DNA from 3 places in the Ureibacillus sp. GCM10028918 genome. Region 2 is predicted to be linked to each of the others. Evidence: riboswitches for the same ligand, from Rfam matches in the RefSeq annotation. Region 2 holds a riboswitch; each other region holds the start of a gene.
The links. Region 2 has a riboswitch for S-adenosylmethionine ahead of ACFQU5_RS15110 (bifunctional homocysteine S-methyltransferase/methylenetetrahydrofolate reductase). Riboswitches for the same ligand answer to the same signal wherever they lie in the genome.
Positions count from the first base shown of each region.

Region 1 (8,093 bases), on a different contig from region 2:
GTACCATATAAAGAACCAAAGGAAATATAAGATATAACTGAATACTTATGAAGACAAAGTATAAATGTGTATAAGCTTTCCCTGTTAATACTTTTTGTGTAAAAATGGTCAATGCTTCCGTTAAAGAATAATCGTAATAAAGGTGTACTGTTAATGCAAAATAGAATACAGAAAAAATAAGATATGGCACTACTACATATAGAAATCTCTTTTTATAGAAATTTAATAACATCTTCTTCGTTATTTCGCGATTTGCATAATTATAAAACAACACAAAGCTACTTAAAAATATGAATGTGGGCGTTCCATATTTAAAGAATGTATTTAAAAAATTATAAAAAACATAACTTCTACTCTCTGGCGGTAATTCTACGGTTATAAATGAAGTTGAGTGAACAAATAGTACGCCTATGATTGCTATTCCTCGTACAATCCCTATTTCATTTAACCTTTCTCTTTTACTCATAATTAAAACCTCTCAATATTTATCTACTAATCTTCACAACCAATTAAACAACTAGCTGTCTATGTACTGCTTAACTGCTTAAATTTCATCCAAAAGGTTTTGCCTATGAACTTTATTATTAGTGACGAACCTTAAACAAACCTTAAAATCCAGTTTGCGCATTATAGGGAATTTTTAGAGCTATCTTTCAATTCCCTAAAAATAAAATAAAAAACATGTGCAGAAAAACATTCGTTTTTCTGCACATGTTTGAGACTGTTGACGAACGTTCAATCCTTGAAGTTGCTTGTCTCGCTCGTCTCCTCGTGGATGTATTGTTTAATTCGGGTCAACGCTTTAGCCGGGTTCCTTACTCACTATTGTTTTCAAACAGTCTAGGTACCTACTTTTTTTAGAATTAACAAAAAAACCGAGTAGAAAAAGTCGAATATCGACTTTATCTACTCGGTTTCAGTTTTAATAAGTGGAAAAGTTAAATTCCAGCTTTTTCTTTTAGTTGCCCAGCGATATCTGTATTTTCCCATGGCACGTCTAAGTCAGTACGACCAAAGTGTCCATAAGCAGCTGTTTGTTTGTAGATTGGTCTACGAAGGTCAAGCATTTTAATAATGCCAGCAGGACGTAAATCGAATAATTCACTTACCCATTCTACTAATTGTTCTTCTTTCACGATTCCAGTTCCAAATGTATCAATGGCAATTGATACAGGTCGGGCAACACCGATTGCATAAGCTAATTGTACTTCAGCACGTTCGGCCAGACCCGCAGCTACAATATTTTTTGCAACGTATCTTGCAGCATATGCTGCTGAGCGGTCAACTTTTGTCGCATCCTTACCAGAGAATGCACCACCACCATGGCGAGCATACCCACCATAAGTATCTACAATAATTTTACGACCTGTCAGACCTGCATCGCCTTTTGGACCACCGATTACAAAACGGCCAGTTGGGTTAATAAAGTATTTTGTGTTCGCATCAATTAAGTCAGCAGGCACCACTACATTAATGACTTTTTCTTTGATATCTTCATGGATTTGTTCTAACGTAACTTCTTCATCGTGTTGAGTAGAAATAACAATCGTATCTACACGTACCGGCTTGTTATTTTCATCATACTCGATAGTTACTTGAGTTTTACCATCAGGACGCAAGTAAGAAAGTTCTTGAGATTTTCGCACTTCTGTTAGGCGTCGAGCTAGTCTGTGTGCAAGACTGATTGGAAGTGGCATAAGTTCTGGTGTCTCATTACATGCAAACCCGAACATTAATCCTTGGTCCCCTGCTCCAATCGCTTCAATATCCTCGTCAGTCATGAATCCTTCACGAGCTTCTAAAGCTTGGTCAACTCCTTGTGCAATATCTGGTGATTGCTCGCCAATTGCTACTAACACAGCTAGGTTTTCTGCGTCAAAACCATATTTTCCGCGAGTATAGCCAATCTCTGCTACAGTATCCCGAACAATTCCTTTAATATCTACATATGTTGAAGTTGTGATTTCACCTGCAACCAGCACTAAACCAGTTGTCACGGTTGTTTCACAAGCTACACGAGCATTTGGGTCTTCTTTTAAAATCGCATCCAAAATTGCATCTGAGATTTGGTCACAAATTTTATCTGGGTGTCCTTCTGTTACACTTTCTGATGTAAACAGTCTACGGTTTGTCATTTCGTTTCCTCCTAAGTTTATAGCGAGATAAATTCTCGTTGTTGATACGGTACTCATTATCCATGTTTAACCCGCTCTACTCGATCGGTATTTCAGCCGTTACCATTTAACTTGTTCATTCTTTCCTACTTTAGAATATAAGTTAGGTAAATGTGAATTAATGTTTTATTATTACTCTCGTATAAAACAGTAAGCGAACAAAATTTCAGCTTAACATTTGTCACAGTAATCAATAATCTTATTTCTTTAAAATCTGCATACTGGACATAATAAAACTACAATCTAAAATGTGTATATACGGTCTATACAAATACATGGATTTAGAAAGGCACAGATAAAAATAGAAAAAAATGCTATCCTCATCATTGTGTTCCAATTAGAAAAAAAAAATTCCTTTTACTCTAGTTAAGACATGAGTAAAAGGAATTGTGGATTCATAACATTACCTTTCACTCTTATCGTTCAAGGGTATTCCCTTGCATCAGGTTGGCACCATCGCGTTAAATAAATAACGCAGGTTGCCGGGTTTCATAGGGCCTTGACCCTCCACCAACTCGGGATAAGAGTATCCGTTCAATAGTACATCTTACGTAATGTAGGGTCACTTGTCAATCGTTTTTGACTAATTCTATTAAAAGTTTAAAGATTTAAAAATAATTTTCCGGACTAGTATAGACTAATTAATTCAATGTGTTATACTATTTTTGAAAATAATCAAACCTCCCGGCACTTAGGGAATTCTATAAAAAGGATGGTATTTAATCGATGAATTCAGTAGAAATTGCAAATGAGCTGAAGGAATTATTAAACGGCGAAAATATTAAAGTTCAATTATCCGTACCACAATTAGTGGAAAAAGCTACAGAACGTGGAGAAGCTACATTAACTGCTGAAGGTGCATTACGTGCTGAAACAGGCAAATATACTGGTCGTTCTCCTAAAGATAAATATATCGTAGAAGAAGAAAGCACAAAAGACAAAATCGACTGGGGTAATGTTAACCGTCCGATTTCTGCTGAAGTGTTTGATAATCTATATATAAAAGTGGTCAACTATTTAAAAGAAAAAGAAGAGCTATATGTATTCAAAGGATATGCTGGTGCAGACAAAGAATCTCAGCTGCAAATTCAAGTTATTAACGAATACGCATGGCACAATCTATTCTGTCATCAATTATTCATCCGTCCAACTAACGAAGAACTAGCTGCTCATAATGCAGAATTTACTATTGTATCAGCTCCGAACTTTAAAGCTGATCCAGCAGTTGATGGCACAGCTTCTGAAACATTTATCATCGTTTCACTAGAAAAGAAAATTATTCTAATCGGTGGTACTGAATATGCTGGAGAAATGAAAAAATCGATCTTCGGTATAATGAACTACCTTTTACCAGAAAACGACATTTTCTCTATGCATTGCTCGGCTAACGTAGGTGAAGAAGGAGATGTTGCTTTATTCTTCGGTCTATCTGGCACTGGTAAAACTACTTTATCGGCAGATAGCAACCGTAAATTAATTGGTGATGACGAGCATGGTTGGTCAGATAACGGTGTATTCAACATTGAAGGTGGATGCTACGCAAAAACAATTAACCTTTCTGCCGAAAAAGAACCAGAAATATATAATGCAATTCGTTTTGGGACTGTATTAGAAAACGTTGTTGTTGACCCGGAATCTCGCATTCCTAACTACGATGATGGTTCTCTAACTGAAAATACGCGTGCTGCATATCCAATTCACTTTATCGATAATATCGTCATGCCATCTGTTGCAGGACATCCAAAAACAATTGTATTTTTAACTGCTGATGCTTTTGGTGTGCTGCCTCCAATCAGTAAGTTAACAAAAGAACAAGCGATGTACCACTTCCTGAGTGGTTTTACTTCAAAATTAGCAGGTACAGAACGTGGCGTTACATCTCCTGAGCCAGTATTCTCTACATGCTTCGGTTCACCTTTCTTACCTCTTCCAGCTACTCGTTACGCTGAAATGTTAGGTGAAAAAATTGATGAACACGGCTCACAAGTATTCTTGGTAAACACTGGTTGGACTGGTGGAGAATACGGAGTCGGTACACGTATGAAGCTTTCTTATACACGTACAATGGTTCGTGCTGCAATTGATGGTAAGCTAAACGATGTAGAAACTAAACAAGATGCAATCTTTGGCTTACACATCCCAACTGCAGTTGAAGGAGTGCCAAGTGAGGTATTAGACCCTCGTGCTGCTTGGGCTGACAAAGAAGCTTATGATCAAAAGGCAAACTTCTTAGCTAACTTATTCAAAGAAAACTTCACAAAGTTCTCTAATGTTTCTGAAGAAATACTGAAAAAAGGTGGCCCATTAGCTTAATCTCGGGCTAAAAACATATTAATAAAAAAAGCGGACTGTCTCTAAAGGACGTCCGCTTTTTTCATTTCATCTTCATCCATTCACACAAAGCCCTCACAGTTTGTCGGTTGATGTGCGGCGGATAGTAATGAGTTAAGCCTGAAGAAAACCATGTTTCTACCTGCTTTTTCTCTTTTATTAATGCCTGCTCTAAATCATAGCTTTGTTCAATACTCACATTCTCGTCTTCGGTCCCATGAATAATAAGCACTGGCGCATTGATCATCTGCGCTTTCAAGATCGGGTTTCGTTCATCATACTTCTCCTGCTCTTTATTTGGAGAACCTCCGATAATACGTTTCAGCGTTCTCCGCATATCCACTCGTTCCATGTACATGGACGTTACGTCTGTTACACCTGCCCACGTGACAACAGATTTGATGTCATCTCTTAAGATTGCAGTCCATAACGCCATTAATCCGCCACGAGAAAAACCAAATAAATGAACTTCTTTGACATTAGCAAAACTCTTTAGCATGTTTATGCTATTGACTGCGTCAAATCGATCCGCTCCAGCCATCTCGTCGCGACCTTCGCCGCCTCGATTGCCTCGATAATACGGGGCAAAGACCACTAAGCCCTGGGCAGCAAATTGAGCTATTCTTGATGGGCGAACCATTCCAATTGACTGTAGACCACCCCTCAGGTAAAGCAAGGCTTCATACTGCCCTTCTTTTTTTGGTTTAGCTAATAACCCCTTTACTCGTAGTCCCTCCGACCAATAAATAATCTCTTGAAGGGACACATTTGGATTGGGTGAAGGATACGCTCGGATCAATTCAATACTACCATTGTCTTTCATGATTCTTCACCACCTGTAACATCTTTTTCATACCTTCGTCCTTCATGTAGAAACTTAAAGAAGGATGATTCACCAATTCTTCAGTAGTTAACCAAGTTATGCCTAATGTCTCATGTTCCTGGGTGAACTCATCAATTTTCTCGACTCTCCCTGTAAAAACTGCTTTACTAAAAACCGGTGTATCATGGACAACATAATAGGCAAACCAATTCAAATCAGTAATGTGAACAGCTGTTTCCTCATAAACTTCACGGATTGCCGCTTCTTCCAAAGTTTCTCCAGGTTCTACCTTGCCTCCTGGAAATTCTACGCCGCGCTTTTTATTTATTGTACATAGCCATTTTCCTTCATACAAAACAAACACTAGTACATGTTTTATTTCTTTTTCTGCAGGCGCCTTATTAAAACTTAACTCACACTTTAGACCATTTTCATCAATAAAGGTAAACATCCCTAAGCCACTTCCTTCTTACTAATAAGTCTAGCTAAGGGATGTTTTGGAATCAATGGAAATAAGGTAATTGTTCTACAAATTTCTTTGTATGCTCATCGCCAAATTCATGAATTAGGGCATAAATCTTCTTCATGCGATTATCAATTTCATCATTTGACTCATCCAAATGGTAAGGAATATAAGGTAAATGTGCTCGAACTATATTATCAAATTCTAAAGAATTTAACTGTAAAAATAATTTTTCAAATAAACGTGCTTTCTGATCTTCCAATTGAAGCTTAAATTCACATGGCAATCCTAGCGGCAAATAACTATAAGACTGATTCGCTACAGAAACATAAATCGTTGTTGTATCGATCTTGATCAACTCCTTTTCAAACAGTATGTAGCGAAAAAATCTGAACTATGCATCATGTAAATTATGTTGGTTTTTCTTCATTACTAAATAAATTAATAAAAAGACCCAAAAGAATTCACATGGAACTTTTGGGTCAAGTTAAATATTATGAGTTATTTATCGTTCCGGATTACCTAAGAACGCCGAAAGCATCCAAACATGTTTCTCTAAGCTTTGAGCCATTGCATTGAGCATATCTTCTGTACGGTCGTCGCCTTCTTCGGCAGCCTGCTGCATCGCTTCTTTCAAAAAGCCCATAATGGTTTTAAAATCACTAATTGTTGTCTCTACCATTTCTTCGGTTGTTTCTGCTCCAGTCGCTTCCCTGATATGGGACATCTCTAAATGTTCTGTTAAAGTAGCAACCGGTTTGCCGCCTTTAGATAAAATACGTTCTGCAATTTCATCTAAGTTTAGGGTTACTTCATTATAAAGTTCCTCGAATTTAACATGGAGCGTAAAGAATGATGGTCCATTAACATACCAGTGATAATTATGAAGTTTTGTATAAAGAACTGATGATGTTGCAACTAAGTCGTTTAAGTGATCTACTAATGGTTTGCTTGCCATATTATCCACCTCGTTTTAATTTTGAACTTAAAAAAGTTCTGAACTACCTTGTTACTATTAATAAGGACATAGTTACTATAACCGTTCTAAGATCGTTTAAAACCTGCCATTATATAAACTGCCTCACAATTGTTCGAAATTGATAACGTAGTTTCGATTTCTTGTTTTATAATTAATACTAGAACTTAATCTTATGAGTATAACTTTTGCTATAATCAACTTGGTTGCCATACAAACGATTGTTTAATTCCAAAGGCAAATCTTTCAAAAAGTTAGGAGAACATAAATTAATGAAATATCCCTTTATTTGGCTAATAACATTTTATCGTAAAGTAATTTCCCCGGTAACGCCACCATCGTGTCGATTTTATCCTACATGCTCCCAATATGGTTTAGAGGCATTTCAAAAACATGGAGCAATCAAAGGTATTATTTTAACTGCAAAAAGAATATTAAAATGCCAACCATTTCATCCAGGTGGATTTGACCCTGTACCTGAAAAATGGCCTTCGAAGAGAAAATAATTCGAAGGTCTTTTATTTTGAGTAAAGAATGATGAAAAACAATTGAAAAAAATATTTCAATTTATTATTGTCTTTTTTCGTTTCTTCATGTATTATTGAGAATGTTGAAAACGCAAATAGTAATTATTACTATTTAGAAAGGTCTGATAAGATTTGAAAAAATTATCTTTTTTACTATTGATTGCTGCTCTTTTCCTTGGCCTAACAGCATGTAATAGTGCTACAACTACTACTAACGAGGCAACGACTACCGATAAAGAAACGACTACTAAAACGGATACTAATAAGATCGACATTTATACAACAGTTTATCCTCTAAGCTACTTTGCAGAACGTATTGGCGGAGAATATGTCAATGTGTCTTCTATTTATCCACCAGGAACGAATGAGCATACATTTGAACCAACTCAAGCAGATATGATGGCTTTAGCTGATTCGGACCTTTTCTTCTATATCGGACTAGATTTAGAGGGATTTGTTGAGAACGCTAAAAATACACTAGAAAATGAAAATGTAAATTTTGTAGCTACATCTGATGCAGTTTCTGATGAAATGCTAAATGCAGCTGCAGGAGATGAGCATGCTCACGAGAAAGAAGGTCATGAGGACCACGATCATGATCATGAGGGAGAAAATCATGAAGAAGAACATGCGGAAGATGGTCATGAAGGACATAACCACGGCGATATCGATCCACATGTTTGGTTATCTCCAATTATTGCGCAAGAATTAGCTGGAGCTATTAAAGAAGAACTTGTAGCTGCTCTTCCTGAGCAAGAACAATTACTAAATGAAAATTATGACCAATTAATAACTGAAC
Region 1 is NZ_JBHTFK010000014.1:11,316-19,408, reverse strand. Features, by position in the region: gene ACFQU5_RS12615 (acyltransferase) at 1-466, opposite strand, end outside; gene metK (methionine adenosyltransferase) at 939-2,135, opposite strand; SAM riboswitch class I at 2,588-2,701, opposite strand; gene pckA (phosphoenolpyruvate carboxykinase (ATP)) at 2,901-4,487, shown strand; gene ACFQU5_RS12600 (alpha/beta hydrolase family protein) at 4,549-5,328, opposite strand; gene ACFQU5_RS12595 (NUDIX domain-containing protein) at 5,312-5,779, opposite strand; gene ACFQU5_RS12590 (transposase) at 5,832-6,149, opposite strand; gene ACFQU5_RS12585 (Dps family protein) at 6,297-6,749, opposite strand; gene yidD (membrane protein insertion efficiency factor YidD) at 7,040-7,273, shown strand; gene ACFQU5_RS12575 (metal ABC transporter solute-binding protein, Zn/Mn family) at 7,427-8,093, shown strand, end outside.
Region 1: another riboswitch for S-adenosylmethionine. It lies ahead of metK (methionine adenosyltransferase); the one in region 2 lies ahead of ACFQU5_RS15110 (bifunctional homocysteine S-methyltransferase/methylenetetrahydrofolate reductase).

Region 2 (8,093 bases):
CTAAGTTTGGACAAGCCGGGTAACCGAATGAGAATCGTTGACCTTGATATTTTGCAGCAAAACGTTCTCTCATAGTAAAGTCTGTTGCATCTGGGAAGCCCCACACATCGCGAATCTCCTGATGAAGCCTTTCCGCAAAGCCTTCTGCAAGCTCTAAGGCAGTTGCTAATAATGCATGACTTTCTAAGAACTTACCGTCAATTTTCAATTGATCGGCAACATTTTTCACACCATGACCAGCTGTTACAACCATTAGCGCAACATAATCCATTTCACCACTATCTACTGTTTTTAAGAAATCGGCTAAACACAAAAACGGTGCCTCTTTCTGCCTCGGGAAATGGAATCTCTCAATCTCCCGTTTAGAATCCTCCGGGCTATAAATTACCACATCATCCCCGTCTGCTTGTGCAGGGAAGAATTGATACATTCCAGAGGGTGACAATAAATCAGATTTCAAATAGTCATTTACTAATTCATGTAATTCCGTAGCTCTTTTATCCTTCTCAGCTAGAAGTTTTTCCACACTTCCTTTTAGCCCTAAATGGTGACCTATGAGGGTTCTCATATTTACATAAGGATGTAAATGGGCAACTGAATAATTTCGTTTAATATGTTGTACTAGATCTATCGGAACAAAAACTTGAGCATCATTTACTGTTCTGACTGGCTTCTGATCAACAGGTTTTGGTGGCCGTGCTGCACGTTTTTCATCTGCCAAAAGCCTTTTTTCCTGCGAATCGCGTAGCTCCTGAATGAGTACATCGCGTTCAGTTGGATTCATTAGACGATTTGCATGATCAAGTCCTTGCATCGCATCCTTTGAATAGATAACAGGACCATCATATTGAGCTGCGATTTTCGTTTCTGTAAAACGTTTAGATAATGCCGCTCCACCAACTAGAATCGGTACATCTATACCTACTCCCTTGAAATCCTGAGCTGTTATTACCATTTGTTGTGCCGATTTAACCAGTAAACCTGAGAGTCCAACAAAATCGGGTTGTTCCTTTCGAATAGCTTCGATTAGCTCGGCAGGCGTTACTTTAATCCCCAGGTCTACTACTTTAAATCCGTTATTACTTAAAATAATGTCCACAAGATTTTTCCCAATATCGTGAACATCCCCTTTAACGGTGGCTAGAACCACTTTACCTTTTCCTGAACTATCCTCATCCTTTTCCATGTATTGCTCAAGATGAGCAACGGCCGCTTTCATGACACCGGCACTCTGCAACACTTCAGCAACGATTAATTGATTATCGTTAAACAAGCGTCCTACCTCAGCCATCCCTGCCATTAACGGTCCGTTTATAATATCTAAAGGTGTTTCAAAGATTTTTCTTGCTTCCTCTAAATCAGGGATTAAACCCTCTTTAGTACCTTCAATAATATAATAAGCAAGTCTTTCTTCTACTGTATCTGGAATATTCGCGACAGATTTTTCTTTTTTCTTATCCCGATAGAAATCTGTAAACACAGCTAACGTTTCATCATTCGTATTAAATATTAAATCATTAGCCAATTTAATTTCTTCTTCAGGAATGGATGCAAATCGCTCTAGCTTCTCTGTATTTACAATTGCATAGTCTAATCCAGCTTGTGTGCAATAATATAAATACACCGCATTTAACACTTCGCGCCCAACTGGTGGCAAGCCAAACGAAACATTGCTTACCCCTAATACCGTTAGTGTATTTGGGTATTTTTCTTTAATCAATCGAATCCCTTCAATTGTTTCCTCTGCTGCGCCAATGTATTGTTCATCACCTGTACCTACTGGGAAGACAAGGGGATCGAAAATAATGTCTTCCGGAGCAAGCCCCCATTTCTCTGTTAACAATTGATAGGACCTAATTGCAACCTCCAACTTTCTGGTGCGGTCAACTGCCATCCCTTTTTCATCAATTGTACCGACAACAACAGATGCCCCATATTTTTTTACAATTGGCATCACTGCATCGAATCGCTCTTCTCCATCTTCTAAGTTAATGGAATTAATTATGGCTTTACCTTGCGAATATTTTAGCGCTTCTTCAATTACCTTCTCATCGGTTGAATCGATGACCAGAGGCACCTTTACCTTCTTAACAACCTCTTGCATAAAGTTCGTTATATCGTCCAATTCGTCACGATCAGGATTTGCTAAACAAATATCAATTACATGTGCCCCATTTTTCACTTGAGCCCTTGCAATTTCTGCTGCTTCTTCAAATTTACCGTCAATGATTAGCTGCTTAAACTTACGAGAACCTATAACATTCGTACGTTCTCCTATAAATAATGGACGCATCGTATCATCATATTGTAACGATTCAATTCCAGACACGACATGCCCATGTGTGTTAGTTGGAATCGGTCTTGGTTCATAGCCTTCCACTGCCTCACGGATCGCTTTTATATGGGACGGTGTTGTACCACAGCAACCCCCAACAATGTTTAACCAGCCTTTTTCTGCAAAACCACGCAATTTAATGGACAAGGAATCAGGCGTTTCATGGTAATGTCCTTCTTCATCAGGAAGACCAGCATTTGGATAACAACTTATGTAGCTTGTAGATAATTCAGATAAAGAACGAATATGATCTGTCATAAATTCTGGCCCAGTTGCACAGTTCAGACCAATTGATAACGGTTTAATATGTTCAATTGAAATATAGAACGCATCAATCGTTTGACCAGCTAACGTTGTTCCCATTGGCTCAATCGTGGCCGAAATCATGATTGGGAGTTGTTTTCCTGTTTCTTGGAATGCACGGTTCACAGCTAGAGACGCAGCTTTTACATTCAACATATCTTGACTGGTTTCAAGTAAAAGAAGATGTGCCCCTGCTTCAATTAATGCTTTTGCCTGCACATAGAAGTTTTCAGATAACTCATCAAAAGAAATACCGCCAGTTACTGATAAAGTTTTTGTCGTCGGTCCAATCGCACCTGCAACAAAACGCGGCCACTCATCTGTTGAGTAATCTTGCACTGCAGATAAAGCCAGTTCTACAGCACGCTTATTAATTTCCTCTGCCTTTGAACCCAGTCCATACTCGTTCAATACTAATGGCGTTGCTCCAAATGTATTGGTACAAATAATATCTGCACCAGCTCCTAAATAAGCACGATGAATCTTAGATAGAACATCTGGACGTGTTAAAACTAAATTTTCATTACATCCGTCTAATTCTTCTCCACCAAAATCATCAGCCGTTAGGTTTTCTTCTTGTAGCATTGTTCCCATTGCACCATCGATAATTAATATTCTTTTTTGTAATTGTTCTTCTATCATCGGGTTATACATTCACTCTTACCCCTTTGTTTTGCTCATCAAGTTGTTTGATATATTGCATTAGTTGGATTGTCATATCGTATCTTATAAACGGTGTGATTAAATAAATACCGTTAAAGTATTTGACAGCAGCATCTAGTAGTTCTTTTGCAATGGCAATTCCTTCAACTGTCTCTTTTTCTTTATCCCCTTCACAAGCCTTCATTCTTTCCAGCACTTCTTCAGAAAGCTTTATACCTGGCACTTCATGATGTAAAAATTCTGCACTGCGGAAACTAGTTAAAGGCATAATTCCTATATAAATCGGTGTTGAAAGGTGCTTTGTTGCCTCATAGATTTCTTCTATCTTTTCTTTTGTATAAACTGGTTGAGAGATAAAATAATCTGCACCGTGTTCTATTTTCTTTTCTAGACGCGCCACCGCTCGATCAAGTACTCGAACATTTGGATTAAAGGCTGCAGCTACAGAAAAGTTTGCCTTTTTACGTAAAGGTTTACCTGAGAAAGAGATTCCTTCATTTAATTTTTTAATTAATGAAATTAACTCCATGGACGACACATCATAAACGCTAGTTGCCCCTGGAAAATCACCTACTTTTGTTGGGTCTCCTGTTACAGTTAAAATATCATGTAAACCCAGTGCATTTAACCCCATTATGTGCGACTGTAATCCAATTAAATTACGATCACGGCAAGTAATATGAGGCATTGTTCGGATACCATGCTGCAGCTTCAAAATAGAGCCCATCGCAACATTACTAATACGAGGAGATGCCAATGAATTATCCGCCATCATTATAATATCCGCACCTTCGCTATAGAGTGTCTTGGCCCCTTCCACGAAGGCTTCAATCTCTAAATGTCTTGGTGTATCCAATTCAACAATGACAGAACGTTCACGTTTTACCTTTTCGTGAAGCGGTTCTAAATTACTAGGTTCTGCCTCTCGAATGAAGATTTCCTTTTGCACTTTCGCAATCTTCACTTCAATTGGCTTTAAATGCCTTAGTTTTTTTTTCGCTGCTTCAATATGCTTTGGCGTTGTGCCACAGCATCCACCAATCAGTCGAACACCTTGGTTTCGTAGCTGCACAGCCGCTCTTGCAAAGTAATCAACTTCTGATTCATAAATCACTCGCCCCTCTTCGATATCTAATAAAGACGCATTTGGGTAAGCAGATAAAAATGCCTTTTCCGGTAATTCAACTCCTTCAAATGCTTGAAGTGTATGATGAGGACCTAATCGACAGTTAACCCCAACGATATCAGCCCCCAAATCTTGAAGATCTTTAAGGGCTTCATTTAAGTTCATCCCATTTATCAGTACGCCAGGTTCAGGCATGGATACTTGTGCAATGATGGGTAATGAAGTTACTGTGCGCAGCATTTTAATCGTTTCGGTTAACTCCTCAAGATTATAATAAGTTTCAAGTAAAAGTCCATCTACCTTCCCGTCAATTAAAGCTCTTGTTTGCTCTTTAATAGCCGCTAGTATCTCATCAAGTGTCACATCACTTTTACGCACACCACGTATTGCCCCGATTGACCCCAAAATAAACTGATTGCCGTTCCCCACTGCCTTTTTTGCGATGGAAACTGCTGCTTCATTAATTTCCTTTACTCTAGCTTGCAGACCATAGCGTGCGAGTTTAATAGCATTTGCACCGTATGTATTAGTTTGAATCACATCAGCTCCAGCAGTTATATATTCAAGATGGATTTGTTCAATTAAATCAGGTTTTATAATATTCATTTCTTCATGGCAATTATCTAGACCATATGAATATAGTAGAGTCCCCATTGCTCCATCGGCTGTTAATACTTTTGTTTTTAACACTTCAAGTAGCCCCATACATCCCATCCCCTTTTTCATTCTAAATATTCCGTTTATTTAATGCGGTGTAATAGTTTTTCACGTACCTTATTTAATGAATATCACATGAAAAATTAATACTTTTAGAACTTCTCAATTTATCTCATAGCAACATCATCCGTATAAACCTTCTTATTTCCATAAAAAAATAAAAGCCTTCTTATGAAAAGAAGGCTTTTGTTTTTGCTATCCTCCTCATCTTTCGGCTTATGCCGCTGGATTTAGCACCTTACAATTTTTGTTGGTTGCTGAAGCTTCATCGGGCCAGTCCCTCCACTTCTCTTGATAAGAGTTCTATTTAGTTTTAATATGTTAAAACGTATCATATCTTTAAAATGCGATTTCGTCAATAAGTTTTCAGACTTTTGAGATATTACTCTACTTTTGGATTGCTGCTAGACTTTTCAGTATTTTATCGGCTGTGTTTTTTCCATTTTCAATACAAGCCCCAATTCCTACACCAAAATAGGAGCTCCCTGCAATATAGAGATTTGGATATTTTGAATTTAAGTCGACTAATAAGGAGTCCAACGCTTCCTTATGAGCTAAATCATACTTTGGCATCATATTGATCCATCTCGCTACATTCACCACTATCGGTTCATCTTGGATATTAAGGCTTAGCTTCACATCTTCTAATGCAACTTTCGTTAACTCTTCCGTTGTCATTGCAGCTAATTCTTCGTATCGAGGATTCGTGTTTTTATAGAATAATCTAACGAGCAAATTGCCATCCGAAGAAGTGTGCTTCCATTTCCTGCTAGTCCATGTTGATGCATTACAAACTAAACCACTATTATGAGACACGATAAAACCCGTCCCATCGGCAGGTAAAATCGAATCCGGTAGACTAAAGCCCAAATACATTGTTAGAGCTGAAGCATTCGTAAACTTACCTAAGTCCCGATCAAGTTCTTCATCATTTAATATACTTTTAACAACGTTATTCGGCACTGCTAGTACAACCACATCTGCTTGTACCATTTCCCCATTGGAAAACTTCACATTATATAACGCACCATTTTTCTTCACACTTGTTGTTTCAATGTTTTTATAGAATTCCACTTCAGGAAGAAGTTCCTCCAGGCGATTGATTAGAGCTGAAAGTCCATTTCGAAATGAAATAAATTTTTTATTGGCTGCCTTATCAAACTGCTCTCTATTTGCTTCAAAACCCTTCATGATGCTGCCATACTTGTCCTTATAATCAACCAAATAAGGTAATGTGGATGCAAGAGATAACTGATATAAGTCGCCGGAGTACACCCCTGCAAGGACCGGGGCAATTTGCTTCTCGACTATTTCTTTTCCTAAGAAGTACTCTAGAAAGTCCCCTATTGAACTATCCTTTGTAAAACGATCATTAGGGATTTCAGCATCCTGTAAAACACGCTGTTTTCCTTCTTCAGAAACTAAAGTACTTGCCTGCAAGGATTCCAAGCTCATTGGTATACCAAATGTAGAACCTGCTGGAATCGCATGTAATTCATTATTTGTATGAATATACGATATACCCGTTTCGTTATATACTAATTCCGATTCAAAATCGAGCTCTTTTATAAGTTCAAGGACATTTGGGTGACGAGCAACAATAGAATCGGCACCCGTTTCCATAATAAAGCCGGATTCACGCACAGTATGCATTTTTCCACCCATATAAGAATTCTTCTCTGCTAGTATGTAGCGAATCGGCTCACCACTCGGTGCTTGACGTTTTAAATAATGTAGTGTGCAAAGACCTGTTATTCCTCCACCTACAACAACAACTGTTTTCATAAAGACACTCCTAACCGTTCATTCTATCTGCATCTCTAGTATAAACGTTTTTTTATAAAAGTACCTGTGAGTTGTTTTACAAAAATCGCACAAGAATAATGCTCAACCGCATAATTACATACTAATCAAGAATTCTATATCCTTACTTCTTATGAGTAGAAATTTACTAATTGAGTAGTAATCTATTCCTCCCCGAATTGCATCTGATGCATTGCTGCATTACGCCACTTAGCTGCTTCTTTTCGATTTTTTGGAACGTCGATTCCTAGCTCATAGATACTTGCAATGTTTAGTTTCGCTTGATAATCACCGAGTAATGCTGCTCTTTTGTAATAGTAGAGTGCTTTTTTCCCATTTCGAGGGACACCTAAACCATTCTCATATAAAAAACCTAAATTATAGAGAGAATCCATATGATGAGATTCAGCTGCTTTTTCGAACCATTCTAATGCATGATGGATAATCTTCTCCTGTCCAAGCAGACCATCTAAAAAAACCGTACCTATCCGATATTGTGCTTCTTCATAACCGCCTTTTGCAGACTGTAAATAATAGTGGAAGGCTCTCTCTACATCCGGATTCATGCCAATACCTTGTTCATACATGATGCCTAGAGTAAACATTGCTTCCACTACATTTTGTGAAGCCGCAATCTCAAACCAATATAAAGCCTCTTTTGCATTAACCTCTACACCTTCACCATTTAAGTACATATCTGCTAAATTATTGGCACTATCAGCATGTCCCTTTTCGGCCGCCTTTTTATAATACAAAAGGGCTTTATCATAGTTTTCTTCTATACCTAGTCCTTCAAAATAACAATTGCCTAATTCGTACATGGCATCTACATTCTCTAAAAGAGAAGCTTCCTTCAACCAATGCACTGATTCACTATATTTATCCATCATCCTATAAATGTAGGCAATTTCAAGCATGGCAATGCCATTACCTTCTAAAGCAAGATTTAATAGATTCAGCGCTTCTTCAACTTCTTCAGAATCAAACAGTTCGATATGGTCACGCAGTAATCTTTCAAACATTTCACGGTCATCAAGCATTGGACTCTTCACCTTTTACAAAGATTTTCTAAGATTATAATGATCATTTTCCTTTATATACTCCATCGTGTAGAAAAGCTCTCTTTTCGACTTTGTTACACTTTTT
Region 2 is NZ_JBHTFK010000018.1:22,089-30,181, forward strand. Features, by position in the region: gene metH (methionine synthase) at 1-3,292, opposite strand, end outside; gene ACFQU5_RS15110 (bifunctional homocysteine S-methyltransferase/methylenetetrahydrofolate reductase) at 3,285-5,132, opposite strand; SAM riboswitch class I at 5,346-5,445, opposite strand; gene hemG (protoporphyrinogen oxidase) at 5,532-6,929, opposite strand; gene ACFQU5_RS15120 (tetratricopeptide repeat protein) at 7,112-7,987, opposite strand.

Region 3 (8,093 bases), on a different contig from region 2:
CATTTTCACGAGTGATTTTGTGAAAATCAATAAAGCCATGGAAAGGTGTAATCGGTACTTCGCCCTCTTTTAATACTTGTTCTCGTTGATAAATCACAAGATTTGGTTTTGGTAATTCAATTTTAATCAAAATAGTTCACGTCCTTCATATGAATAGAGTTTTATGCTACCATAAATACCAATGAATTGCTATAAAGGAAACGACAATCAAAGGTCTTTTCATTAATATTCAATATATATTATCGACAAAAGAGGGAATCGTTATTTATAGATACCGTGAAATTTGTTTATGCTAGAATTTAGCAGTTGGATTCATATAGCAATAAAAGGAATCACAAAAGCAAGTATAATAAAATTAAATATCATCATCTCACTTTTCCTAACCGCTTTTTAGGATTTGCCAATTCTTTGTAATATTTTTATAAATCTCCACGTTAGCACATCCAAGGAGATAATTTAATTCATAGAATAAAGTATCTTGGTTATGTGAGGTGAAAATTTATGTCATATAATTATGAAGGCGGAAATAACTACGGTAGTACATTTGTATTAATCGTTGTACTATTCATTTTATTAATCATTGTTGGTGCATCGTTTATGAGTTATTAATTTTTTCTGCTGTGAGGACCAGGCTCAATCTTCCTGGTCCTTTTAATATTAACAGATTATGAGTAATTATTGTTTTAATTTGGTATTAACTTGTGTTAAATTTTCAATGAAGATTCAAAAATACCGTTTATAAATTATTATTGCGTTATACTATTAGTTAGAGGTGAAGAGAATGTTTGTTAGTGAAAAACAAATTGAAATACGTTATGCAGAAACAGATCAGATGGGTGTCGTGTACCACGCAAATTATCTAGTGTGGATGGAGATAGGACGCACTCAATTAGTCAGGGATGCAGGATTTAATTACGCAGGACTTGAAGAACAAGGATATATCTCGCCAGTGCTAGATTTATCGATTCAATATAAAAAAGCAATGCGTTATGGCCAAAATGCAACGGTGAGAACTTGGGTACAATCCCATTCCAAATTAAAGACGGTTTATGGCTATGAAATTTTACATGAGGATGGTTCTATCGCGGCGACTGCGACTTCATTACATACGTTAGTTAAAAAAGATAGCTTTCGACCTTATCCACTAGGAAAAGTTGACCCTGAATGGGATGCAAAATATCTAGAAATAGCACATACTGTAATTTAATTATCGTTTTAGGGTAATAATCCCAGACAGTCTTGAAAATGTTTCCTAGACATCGTGTGCCGACGAAGCATTGACCCGAAGAGGACAAACCGTCCATGAGGGAGCGAGCCAATCAACGGAGGAGAAATCTTTGTCAAGAGTTTGAGACTAGCAATTTTGCTGGTCTTTTTTTAACGGATTTAAAAAAAATCAAAGGACTTTCTCCAAAGAAGGGACTCGTCTATCAGTTCTGTTATTGGACAGGTTGTACATTTCTAAATACATTTCATATTAACAAATTTCAAACTATTGTTGTCAAGCTACCAAGAAGAAATAAATCTTGATATAATAAATTTTACGAGAAAAATTTAAATCGAATGGAGGGGTGTAATCATGGTGCAAAAAATGGAAACAATTGAGGCGATGAAATGCTTTATCGTCTTAACCAATACTGCTCGAGAAGCCATTAAACAACACTTTCAGGATGAGCACTCCTTCTTTAAGCTACAAAATCCTTTCGAGGTTTATATCGAGAAGCAATCTGTCGAAGAAACCTCACTTTCCTTAACAATCTTCTTTGATAACCAGCGAAATGAAAAATTGAAAAAGAAATTTGAAGAGCGCGTCGTTATTATGGATTGTGCCTTCGACTTGAAAAACGGTTTGGTTGCTAAAAGCTTCCGTACTCGAGGGAAAAATACCCCGGTTGCAACAAATCGTCGACAAAGAATGCGTATTCGATTTGTTCCATCCCGCATCAATGGTCATACATATCCGAAAGAATTTATTTCAACAATAGCCCAACTTCCGATTGCCCAAGAACGTTTTGACTTTGTTAATAAACGGATTTCGAGCTGGGAAGGGTATTTAAAAGTTCAATATAAAAATGCATCGATAGATGATATTGATGCAACTTTCCATTCCTTGCAATATAGCTCTGACTACTCAAAGGTCTCTCTTCGTTGTAACGGAATCGATGATAAACAGTGGAAGCAGTTAAAAGGTTTAAGTGCCTATGTGAAAGGTTATCCTCGAGAAATTGGGGAAGTTGTAAAAGCAAATAAGCAGGAAAGAACCATTCAAATAGAACTAAATTCCAGAGTCGCAAAGCTTGCGCGGACGAACGAATTCGATTTCTCATCTGAATTCATCACCTTTAGTAACGCTTCAACCAAATCCCAGCTAAATCGACTGTTAAAAGGATTCGAACGCCTAAAAGAAGGCTTGGCTGCAAACCCAAATCTTGAAAATATTTTATTTGAAGATACTCCGAAAATCGGTGAACGAAATAATGATTTGGAGCTTGAGTTTCATAATAATTTAAACGAATACCAAAGGGCTGCAGTTGCCGGGGCGGTGTCTGCCGAGGATTTATATGTGATTCAAGGTCCCCCGGGTACTGGGAAAACAACAGTTATATCAGAAATTTGCTACCAAAACGCAAAAGCAGGGTTAAAGACTTTAATCGCTTCCCAGTCCAACTTGGCAGTAGATAATGCATTAAGCCGCCTATTATCCAATAAGGATATTCGAATACTTCGATATGGTCGTACCGAAAGTATTGAAGAAGAAGGTAAAAAGTTCATAGAAGAGAATGTCTCCGAATATTGGAAGAAACAAACTTATGAAGCCATCATAAAAGAAATAGAAGGGCATCAGACAAAGGAACAGCGGTTAAAAGAAGAGATTTCAAACTATCAATCTGAAATAGCAATCCTAAAAGAAAAAGAAATTAACCTGCTTGGGGAAATTGAAAAAAAGGAAGCTGCCAAAGAAAAACTAGAAAAGATTACTGAAGAAATTACTCAGCTAAAAAAACAAATTATCCCACTAAAAAAAGAACGAGAAAAAACAGAACAATCTCTAGAAAAGCTACTAGAGTCGCGTAATAAGATAGCGGCACGCTTGAATGAAATTACCGAAACACTCGAATTGATTGGTTCAGCTGACTCAATTGATGAAGAAATCCAAAATGCGCGGAAGAATATTGATAAAAGTAAGAGAATGCTTGAATATTCTCAAGTGAATTCCGACCTTGAAACAATTGAATTACAACTTGAAGAAGTGCGAAAACAAAGCAAAAACTTTGAAGATCGTACAAGCATGATGGATTCTACAATTAAAGAAGTTCAGGCCTTCAAAAAAGTGTATGACGTTGAGTCGTTCATCGAAAAGTACCAAATCCGAAGAGGCTATGTGTTGAATCGCCTTTTTTCTGACTTGGAGAAAATTCATGAACAATTGATTGGCTTCAAAACACTAAAAGAAATTACAATTCGATTAGATAAAGCGATTGAATACAGCAACTCAACTTTAGGCATACAGGTTCCAGCACCGGAGTTACCTTCAAATCATCATTATTCATTGCAAGAAATTGATGAATTTTTATCGAAGCTAAGCCTCGCTTTTGCCCAAAAGAAGATTAATAAAGACAATGGGGTACGTTCTATCCAAGGTCTTTATTTAAGAAAGCTTGTAATCAATCAAATAACTCATCGCTATCAAGCTTTAATTGATGAATCTCTTTTAGTCTTCAATAAAATAAAAGAAGAAATTATTGATCAAATGATGCAGCAAGACGGAATCGATCAATCTTCAATATTATCGATTAAAACAAAAGAAGAGAACCTAGTATTAAGACAATCTCATTATAAAACACAGCTACAATCTTTTAATCTTACACCGCAGGAAATGGAGTCACTTCCTTCTGTTGCTGAAATTCACACAGTTTGCGAGGTTTTAGAAAAAGAAATTGTAGAATTAGAGCAAAATAAAGAGAAAATCGACGGGCTAAAAAACCAACTTTCGAAAAAACAGCAAGAGTTTGAAAGTGTACAAAATCAGATTAATAACGGTGAGTCCGTACTGAAGGATCACATGGTTCAATTAAAAGAACTCAACTCAAAAGGAATTCAGCTTGAAAAAGATAGTGAAGAACTTGAACAGATTACGAAACAAAATCCTGAGCTTGAGCTGGAAAAAACAAAAGAAAAGATAAAACTAATCGAACTGGAAATGGAAAAACTACAGAAGAAAATCGAAATGCTTCCTGTTGCCCAAAGTATGCAGCTACAGTGGAAAGCACTGCTTGAACAAGCAACTGAGCATGACTTAGAAGAGATCCGTAAGCTTTATGTAAAGCATGCAAATGTTATTGGGACAACCTGTGTTGCTTCAGCCAATAAAGAGTTTATGGAAAACTATCCAATTTTCGATGTGGTGATTATTGACGAGGTCTCTAAAGCAACTCCTCCAGAGCTATTGCTGCCAATGCTTAAAGGTAAGAAGGTTGTGCTAGTAGGGGATCATCATCAGCTTCCTCCGTTAATTGGAGATGATACGTTTGAAGAAACTTTGGAAACGGTCATTAAAGAAAGTAATACCTTTGAGGAAAAACGCGAATTAGAAAAGCTGCTTGAAGAATCTTTATTCGAACGTTTATATAAGAACCTACCAGCTTCCAATAAGAAAATGCTTGCGATTCAATATCGTATGCATGAAAACATTATGAAGACTATTTCACCATTCTATGAATATGGAAAGGATTCTTTACAATGTGGTCTTCCTGATTCAGATGCTTTACGCGACCATAAATTAGAAAGTCCAATTATTAACCGAAGTGAGCATCTATTATGGGTAGATATTCCGAACAAACAGGAATTCTTTGAAGAGCGCATGAAGGAAGGCTCAAGTTTGCTGAATGAGTCCGAGCTCCAAGTAATCCGAAATATGTTGATTGATCTGAACGAAGCAACGGCGAAAGCTAAAGACAAAGGATTAATGCCAGAAGATGAATTAAAATCTATTGGAGTAATTAGTTTTTATGCAGCACAAGTAAAACGAATTAACAGACTTATTGAACAAGAGTTGAACCTTCCTCATCTACACATTCGAACTGGTTCTGTCGATAAGTTCCAGGGAATGGAGATGGATGTGATTTTAGTAAGTATGGTTCGCAATAACGATAATAAACACGGGGATATTGGTTTTGCCAAAGATTATCGTCGTTTAAATGTTGCCTTATCACGTGCCAGGGAATTACTTGTGTTAATCGGAAGTACAGAAATGTTTGTCAACCGTCCCAAAAAAGAAGAGACCCGTAAAATGTATAAAACACTTCTAAATACAGTGAAGTCACAAAATGGGTATCGAAATACAATTGAGAGTTTTATTTCATAAAAGGAGAACACGATGGAACTACAATCCTTACAGCAGAAGCTTGAGTTAGAATTAACAAATAAATCAAAAGCTGTGATACTAGAATCTGATACTTGGTGTGTTCCTGTTCGTACATTAGAAGTCACATATAAGCCAGTCAGACGAACGAAAATGGATATTTTAATGAAAATGCTCTTTCTATCATTGAAAGATACAAAATTTCAAAGTTCCGAACAAATCAGCGAAATACTCCTCGTAGAGCAGCTTTTTGTGGAAGATTTGTTATCGAAAATGCAAAAGACAGGGTTAATTGAGAAAGTGGATTCATACTTTCAATTAACAGAAAAAGGGCAAAAGCAGTTTGCCAATGGGGTATTTGAAGAGGAGCAGGAGGCAACCTCCACCGAGATTTTATATAGTTCTACGCATAAGAACTTTTTAGTCGGGGATATAGAAGAAGTGCTGGAATTTGAAGATTTTCCAGAGCAAATTTTCCGTTATCAAATTCAAAAAGATGAACTTCCTATCGATGATCGCTTTATGGTAGAAGCAATTCGTTCGAAAAAAGATGACAATGATGAAGAAATTGAGGATGAGCGGGAAAAACTTTTTATCACTTCCATTGATTCTGTCGAAGATGTCCAAGTAAATGACGTGCCATGTGTAGAATTTCTGCTTTATGATGAAGAAAAGGATTTATTCTTCTCTCGTGTTTGGAATACGTTGATGAAAAAGTGGGATGATCATTTAGAAAACCTCATCCAGGAAAATGAAAAATCATCATGGAGACAAAAATTACCATTAGACTGATGGTCTCAAGTAAAGACTCTATGTAAAAATTCGATTAATTGAATTAATTGAAATCTAGAATATTGCAAATATATATGAACCGTGTTACGATTAGTTTAATTTCATCTATCTTATCAAGAGAAGCAGAGGGATATGGCCCGATGAAGCTTCAGCAACCTCTAACATCGTTAGAAAGGTGCTAATTCCAGCAAGACATAAGTGTCTTGGGAGATAAGAGTGCGCGTATATCTAATACCCTCTCATTCTCACGCTGGAATGGGAGGTTTTTTATTGTATAGATAGAATGAATTTGGCATGTTAAGAAATGGGGGAACAAGAATGCCGATTAATATACCAAAGAATTTACCTGCTGGGGAAATATTGCGCAAAGAGAAAATTTTCGTTATGGAAGAAGATCGCGCAAGCACACAACAAATTCGACCATTAAATATTTTAGTTTGTAATTTAATGCCTGAAAAAGAGAAAACGGAGTTACAGCTATTACGTTTACTAGGGAATACACCATTACAAACAAATGTTACATTTTTAAACACTGCTACATATGCTTCTAGAAATGTTTCGAAATCACATTTAGATACTTTTTATAAGACCTTTAACGAAATTAAGCATCGCAGATTCGATGGCATGATTATTACAGGTGCTCCAGTTGAACGTATGGAATTTGAGGATGTAATCTATTGGGAAGAAATTAGTGACATTATGGATTGGGCTAAAGTGAATGTTACTTCCTGTATGTATATTTGTTGGGGCGCACAGGCGGCCCTTTATAAACATTTCAATATCGGAAAATTTGAGCTTCCTAAAAAATGCTCGGGCATATATTCCCATGTGATTACTGATTTAACTGTCGATTTAGTGCGCGGATTTAGTGATGAATATGTTGCACCGCACTCTCGCCACACTTCTGTTTCGTTAGAGGAAGTGCGTAATCATCCGGAATTGCATTTACTTAGCTACTCAGAAGAAGCGGGTCCATTTATTGTACAATCAAAAGACACGAAGCATATTATGATCACTGGCCATTTAGAATATGATGCGACAACGTTGGCAGATGAATATGCACGGGATATAGAAAAAGGGGACTCGGTAGACATTCCCGTGAACTACTTCCCGGATAATGACCCGAACAAGACACCCAAAAATACTTGGCGGGCTCAATCATATCTTCTTTTCTACAACTGGTTAAACTACTATGTTTACCAAGAAACACCATTTGATTGGCACTATGTTGAGGATACGATAGAATTCCATATTTAGTAAGTGAGCCATGTGTTTAAAACACATGGCTTTTCTATTTGGAAATTTATTTCCGGTATTGAGATGATTTTATTTGTGGAAGGATTATTGTGTTTCATACTATTAATTACCACCACTTTTTGCCAGTAATAGATGACTTTTTGTATTCATCATGATAATGAATAACAAATTCTCAAGCAGTACATCATTTTTGCCCATCAATTACTTCCAAATCTGATTAAACCCTACAATTTTGTGGAAATAAATCATTATAGAATGAATATTCATCGGGTTTAGAGAAAAAATACTATTGGAAGGGGGCAAAATTATGTCTGAACAAATGAATTATGGTGAGGATTATAAGTATATACCCATGACCTCGGTTTCAAGTGGAAAAGGTCAAGAAGTAAGACCTGATATATACTCTTTTACAATTCAGGTAGTCAATGTGTGTATGATTGGCGAAGCAAACAATTCAACAGGCTGGACATTAGTGGATGCAGGGATGCCTAAATCTGTTAATACCATCATTAAAGAAGCAGAAAAGCGTTTTGGACCAAACGCTCGTCCAAATGGCATAGTGCTAACCCACGGGCATTTCGACCATGTAGGGGCAGTCATTGAGTTAGTGGAGCATTGGGATGTACCGGTTTATGCCCACGAATCAGAAATTCCATATTTAACAGGGGTAAAAAGTTATCCC
Region 3 is NZ_JBHTFK010000017.1:146,024-154,116, forward strand. Features, by position in the region: gene ACFQU5_RS13645 (nucleotide excision repair endonuclease) at 1-130, opposite strand, end outside; gene ACFQU5_RS13650 (YjcZ family sporulation protein) at 502-609, shown strand; gene ACFQU5_RS13655 (acyl-CoA thioesterase) at 782-1,207, shown strand; gene ACFQU5_RS13660 (AAA domain-containing protein) at 1,580-5,365, shown strand; gene ACFQU5_RS13665 (hypothetical protein) at 5,378-6,154, shown strand; SAM riboswitch class I at 6,262-6,371, shown strand; gene metA (homoserine O-acetyltransferase MetA) at 6,473-7,411, shown strand; gene ACFQU5_RS13675 (MBL fold metallo-hydrolase) at 7,719-8,093, shown strand, end outside.
Region 3: another riboswitch for S-adenosylmethionine. It lies ahead of metA (homoserine O-acetyltransferase MetA); the one in region 2 lies ahead of ACFQU5_RS15110 (bifunctional homocysteine S-methyltransferase/methylenetetrahydrofolate reductase).